2 regions of the Polaromonas sp. P1_A2 genome follow, and region 1 is predicted to be linked to the other one. Evidence: riboswitches for the same ligand, from Rfam matches in the RefSeq annotation. Region 1 holds a riboswitch; the other holds the start of a gene.

Region 1 (3,203 bases):
TGATCGCGCCGCTGGGCCTGCCGGCCACGGTGGAGGGTTATGCCACGCTGGTGCTGGCGGTGGCCGCGCTGGGCGCCTGGCTGCGGTGGACTTCGGTGCGCCGCGCGGCTTAACCCTAACCCAGAAGGGCGCGGGCTACTTCGGTAAAGCCCGCGCCGCGCTCGCCACGCGTCACATAACGCGGCAGGTGTGCGAGCTGCGGCACAAAGCGCGCAATATTCGCCACGCCCACGCTGTTGGCAAAAGTCTTGAACATCAGCTGGTCGTTGGTTGAATCGCCGATGTAGGCCCATTGGTCCATCTCGGCGTCCAGGTCGCGCTGCCAGCGTTCGCGCACTATCCAGCGCGCGCCCTCAAGCTTGTTGTGCTCGCCGTACCAGCCGTTGATGTGGATGCTGCTCACGGTGGCGTGCATGCCCTCGCTTTTCATCAGCGCCACGACGGCGGCGATCTGCGCATCCGTGAGCCGGGTGAACTCGCTGTGGTCTATGGCGATGTCGGTCTCGCGGCCCGGTGAGTCGGTGGCGCGGGTCACGCCGGGCAGCTCGCGCTCTATCCGCGCCAGCACGGACTGCATGCGGGCGAAGTTGCTGCTGCGCGTCGCCGCATCTTGCTGGTAGATCTTGGACAGCGGTCGTGGCGCGGCGCTTGTGGCATCCGGCAGCAGCGCCACGGCGCCGTTCTCGGCCACGATGGCATCGACGGGCCAACGCGCCGCGAAAGGCTCACTCCAGCCCACGGGCCGGCCGGTGATGGCCACCACCCTGAGTCCTGCGGCCTTCAAGGCACCCAAAGCCTGCAGCGCATCGGTGGTGATTTCCCCCTCGGTGGTCAGCGTGTCGTCGATGTCGGTAAAGAGGCCGGTGACGGCCCGGCGTTGCGCGGCGGGCCAAAGGGGGAGTTCTTGCATGGTGAAATTTTCTCACGGGGATGTACGTCATCAGTGGGTGCCGCGGAACCGGCTTTGCCGGGCCGCAGGCACCGTCCCCTGCAAGGGGAAAAGGGCTACACGAAGTGAGCCCGATAGGGGTGTGCCAATTTTTCGGCTTTGCCGGCCCCAGGCGCCGCCCCCTTGAGGGGGGAGCAGGCTACACGAAGTGAGCCTGAACGGGGGAGTTCGGTATAATCATGGCTTCCTGAGGAGCGTTGCAAGCCACACCACGTGGACCAGGCTCAGGACTTCATTGCAACCACGCTCACCCGCATGCGCTGTCTCTCAAGCCGGGTGAATGACTGAATTCCCCCTTCCTTGAATGCCGCATGCCCGTGGCGATTTTGCCCAGTTACGTTTGATTTTTGGAGAACCGTATGAGCGCCGTCTTGAAGCCTTCCACCGACCACATCATTGCCGACATTTCGCTTGCCGCCTGGGGCCGTAAGGAACTGAACATCGCCCAGACCGAGATGCCCGGCCTGATGGCCATCCGCGAAGAGTTCGCGAAGGCGCAGCCGCTCAAGGGCGCGCGCATCACCGGCTCGCTGCACATGACCATCCAGACCGGCGTGCTGATCGAGACCCTGCAGGCCCTGGGCGCCGACGTGCGCTGGGCTTCGTGCAACATCTTTTCCACGCAGGACCACGCCGCCGCCGCGATCGCCGCCGCCGGCACGCCGGTGTTCGCCATCAAGGGCGAAACCCTGGCCGACTACTGGGACTACACCCACCGCATCTTCGAATTCAACGGCGCCAAGGGCACGCCTGAAGAAGGCCCCAACATGATCCTGGACGACGGCGGCGACGCAACGCTGCTGATGCACCTGGGCACCAAGGCCGAGAAAGACGCCAGCCTGATCTCCAAGCCCACCAGCGAAGAAGAAACCTGCCTGTTCAACTCGATCAAGGCCAAGCTCGCGCAAGACCCGACCTGGTACAGCCGCCGCCTGAAGAACATCATCGGCGTGACCGAGGAAACCACCACCGGCGTGCTGCGCCTCAATGAAATGTCGGCCAAGGGCACGCTGGCCCTGCGCGCCATCAACGTCAACGATTCCGTCACCAAGTCCAAGTTCGACAACCTCTACGGCTGCCGCGAATCCCTGGTCGACGCGATCAAGCGCGCCACCGACGTGATGGTGGCCGGCAAGGTCGCCGTGGTGGCCGGCTACGGCGACGTGGGCAAGGGCTCGGCCCAGGCCCTGCGCGCACTGAGCGCCCAGGTGTGGGTGACCGAGATCGACCCGATCAACGCCCTGCAGGCCGCGATGGAAGGCTACAAGGTCGTGACCATGGAATACGCCGCCGACAAGGCCGACATCTTTGTGTCCGCCACCGGCAACAAGAACGTCATCACCTACGCACACATGGCCGCGATGAAAGACCAGGCCATTGTCTGCAACATCGGCCACTTCGACAACGAAATCGACGTCGCCTCGCTCGAGCAATGCAGCTGGGAAGAGATCAAGCCGCAAGTCGACCACGTGATCTTCCCGGACGGCAAGCGCATCATCCTGCTGGCCAAGGGCCGCCTCGTGAACCTGGGCTGCGGCACCGGCCACCCGAGCTTTGTGATGTCGTCCAGCTTCGCCAACCAGACCATCGCCCAGATCGAGCTCTTCACCAAGAAGGACGCTTACGAAGTCGGCAAGGTCTATGTGCTGCCCAAGCACCTCGACGAAAAGGTCGCTCGCCTGCACCTCAAGAAGGTCGGTGCTGTGCTGACCGAGTTGAGCGATGAGCAGGCTGCTTACATCGGGGTGTCGAAGGCCGGCCCGTACAAAGCCAATACCTACCGCTATTGATTTTTCGTGGCTACTGCGCGACCCGATAGCGGCGTTGCGGGTCCCGATCAGGCAATCCTCATGCACCTCAAGTGCATTCCGGTTGCCTGACACCCGCGCCTTGCTCTCGGGCCGCTCGCTACACCCTTGAGGCCGACGGAATACCGAGAACCACCACATGCGCGCTGACCTCTTCCTCGTTGACCACGGCCATGCCGCCACCCGCTCCCAGGCCCAGCGCCTGATTGCCTCGGGCGTGCAGTGGCGCGCGGAAGCGGACGCCCCCTGGAAAAAGGTCGCCAAGAACGGCGACGAGATTCCTGAAGGCGCCGAGCTGCAGCTGCTGGACACTACCGAAGCCAAGTACATCTCGCGCGGCGGGCTCAAGCTCGAAGGCGCGCTCAAGGCCACGGGCCTGAAGGTGGCCGGCCTGCGCTGCCTGGACATAGGCCAGTCCACCGGCGGTTTTACCGACTGCCTGCTGC
Region 2 (3,203 bases), on a different contig from region 1:
TAGTGCGGCGAGATCTTGACGGCCGTATGCACCCGGCTGGTGGTGGCGCCGCCTATCAGCAGCGGGATTTTTTTGATGCGGAAATGCTCGTCCTTCTGCATTTCGGCGGCCACATACTGCATTTCTTCCAGGCTGGGGGTGATCAGGCCGGACAGCCCGACGATGTCGGCGCCCTCGACCTTGGCGCGCGCCAGGATCTCGTGGCAGGGCACCATCACGCCCATGTTGACGACCTCGAAGTTGTTGCACTGCAGGACCACCGTGACGATGTTCTTGCCGATGTCGTGCACGTCGCCCTTGACGGTGGCGATGATGATCTTGCCCTTGGTCTTGACGTCGCCGCCGGCGGCTTCGAGCTGCAGCTTTTCGGCCTCTATATAGGGCAGCAGGTGAGCCACGGCCTGTTTCATCACGCGGGCGCTCTTGACCACCTGGGGCAGGAACATCTTGCCCTGGCCGAACAGGTCGCCGACCACGTTCATGCCGTCCATCAGCGGGCCTTCGATGACGTGCAGCGGCCGGCCGCCTTCGGCCAGGATTTCGCGGTACATCTCCTCGGTGTCTTCGGTGATGAACTCGTTCATGCCGTGGACCAGCGCATGCGACAGGCGCTGGCGCACCGGCAGGGCGCGCCATTCGTTTTTCTTGCTGTCGTCCTTGGCGCCGCTCTTCGCGGTTTCGGCCACTTCGATCAGGCGCTCGCTGGGCGTGAGCTCGGGCTCGCCGGGTTTGTAGACGGGCGTGCGGTTAAGCACCACGTCCTCGACGCGCTCGCGCAACACCGGGTCCAGGTCGTCGTAGACGCCGACCATGCCGGCGTTGACGATGCCCATGTCCATGCCGGCCTGGATCGCGTGATAGAGAAATACGGTGTGGATGGCTTCGCGCACCGGGTCGTTGCCGCGAAAGCTGAAGGACACGTTGGACACGCCGCCCGAAACCTTGGCGCCGGGCAGGTTCTGCTTGATCCAGCGCGTGGCGTTGATGAAGTCGACCGCGTAGTTGTTGTGCTCCTCGATGCCGGTGGCAATGGCGAAGATGTTGGGGTCGAAGATGATGTCCTCGGGCGGGAAGTCGAGTTCGTCGACCAGCACGCGGTAGGCGCGCTCGCAGATTTCGATCTTGCGCTCGTAGGTATCGGCCTGGCCTTTTTCGTCGAAGGCCATCACCACGGCCGCCGCGCCGTAGCGCTTGAGCAGCTTGGCCTGCTGCTTGAAGGGTTCCAGGCCCTCTTTCATGGAAATCGAATTGACGATGCCCTTGCCCTGGATGCAGCGCAGGCCGGCCTCGATGACGCTCCATTTGGAACTGTCGATCATGATGGGCACACGCGCGATGTCGGGTTCGCTGGCGATCAGGTTCAGGAAGCGCACCATGGCGGCCTGGCTGTCCAGCATGGCCTCGTCCATGTTGATGTCGATGATCTGCGCGCCGTTTTCCACCTGCTGGCGGGCCACCGCCAGGGCCTGTTCGTATTCGCCGTTCAGAATCATCCGGGCGAAGGCCTTGGAGCCGGTGACGTTGGTGCGCTCGCCGATGTTGACGAACAGGGTGCCCGCGCCTATGTCGACCGGCTCCAGGCCGGACAGCTTCATGGGGGGAACGGAGACGGAATTTTCAGTTTCGGACACGGACTCACCTTGGGACTAAGGTGAGCGTCGTTGCAAAAGGCCGCCGCCGGCGACCTGTAACCCAAGCCTGACGGACGCTAAGGTCCGCTGCAACGCTCCTTGGGTAGCCGGTATTTTAAGCGCTGAAGCCCTGTTGCGCCATTTCCCGGTGCGAAGCCCCGGGAAATGGGGCGCATGCTCAATCCAGCTTGATTTTGGCCACCTTGATCAGGCGGCCATAGTCGGCATGCTCTTTCATCACCATATAAGCAAAATCCGCCGAGGTCATGGGGCTGGGCGTGGCGCTCATGCGCGCGAACTTTTCGGCCGTGTCGGGCGTGTTGAGCGCGGCGGCAAAAGCCTTTTGCAGCTGGTCCGTCGTGGCTTTGGGCAGGTTGGCCGGGCCGAAGATGCCGAACCAGGTGCTGATGTGGAAACCGGGCAGCACGTCATTGATGGTGGGAATCTCGGTGAAGCTGCTGGAGCGGTTGATGGTGGTCACGCCGAAGGCCACCAGCTTGCCCGACTTGATATTGGCGCTGGCCGAGGCCAGGTTGTCGAACATCAGGTCGGTCTGGCCGGACAGCAGGCTGGCCTGCGCCTGGGCCGAGCCGCTGGAAGGCAGGTGCACCACGCTGATTTTGGCCAGGCTTTTGAACAGCTCGCCGGCAAGGTGGCCGGCGCTGCCGTTGCCGCCCGAGGCATAGTTCAACCGGCCGGGGTTCTTGCGCGCATAGGCGATCAGGTCCTTGGTGTCCTTGATGTTCAGGCGCTTGGCCGTCTCGGCGTTCATGACCAGCACATTGGGCACACGGGCCACCAGCGTGATGGGCGTGAAGTCCTTCAGCGCGTCATAAGGCATGTTGGGATAGAGCCAGGGGTTGATGGCATGGGTGGCGACCGCGCCCATGACCAGCGTGTGGCCGTCGGCCGGCGCCTTGGCGACCAGCGCGGCACCCACATTGCCGCCCGAGCCGGGGCGGTTGTCGACCACCACTTCGGTCTTGAGCATGGGGCGCAGCTTGTCGGCCAGGATGTGCGCGGCGTTGTCCAGCGGGCCGCCGGCCGGATAGGGAACGACGATGGTGACGGGCTTTTGCGGCGCCAGCTGCGCCTGGGCCGCCAGGGTGACGGTGGCCACGGCGAATGCCGCGGCGATCTTGATGAATGAACGCACGTTCAGGTTTCCTTTGTGATGATGGGTTGTCAGGCCGCGGGCGGCTGCGGGACACAGCGCCGGAAAGTGAAAAGCCAGGCCGGACAAGCGGGCCTGACTATAGCCGCTAAACGTGACGCGCCCGGTCAGGTACCGCCTGGATACTTTGTAACGGCCGGGCCGGAAAGAGACGCAGTGAAGCGACCGGGGTGGCCCTCAGGCGGCTTCTTTGTAGAAAGCGCCGCGCTGCCGCGAGCGTGCGGCCACGGGGGCCACGGCATGCGCGATGGCGCCTATGTGGTCCGGCGTGGTGCCGCAGCAGCCGCCCACGATGTTGACCAAGCCTTCGTCGGCGAACTCGCGCAGCAGGCGCGAGGTGACGTCGGGCGTCTCGTCGAAGCCGGTGTCGCTCATGGGATTGGGCAGGCCGGCGTTCG

Evidence for each region. Region 1 has a riboswitch for S-adenosylhomocysteine ahead of ahcY (adenosylhomocysteinase). Riboswitches for the same ligand answer to the same signal wherever they lie in the genome.
Region 2: another riboswitch for S-adenosylhomocysteine. It lies ahead of metH (methionine synthase); the one in region 1 lies ahead of ahcY (adenosylhomocysteinase).

The regions. Positions count from the first base shown of each region.
Region 1 covers NZ_JBFTZI010000007.1:46,795-49,997, reverse strand. The annotation lists gene AC1D09_RS21935 (MFS transporter) at 1-113, shown strand, start outside; gene AC1D09_RS21930 (HAD-IIB family hydrolase) at 116-910, opposite strand; S-adenosyl-L-homocysteine riboswitch at 1,133-1,205, shown strand; gene ahcY (adenosylhomocysteinase) at 1,309-2,739, shown strand; gene AC1D09_RS21920 (TlyA family RNA methyltransferase) at 2,897-3,203, shown strand, end outside.
Region 2 covers NZ_JBFTZI010000004.1:82,300-85,502, forward strand. The annotation lists gene metH (methionine synthase) at 1-1,631, opposite strand, end outside; S-adenosyl-L-homocysteine riboswitch at 1,647-1,738, opposite strand; gene AC1D09_RS16435 (Bug family tripartite tricarboxylate transporter substrate binding protein) at 1,810-2,787, opposite strand; gene AC1D09_RS16440 (homocysteine S-methyltransferase family protein) at 2,983-3,203, opposite strand, start outside.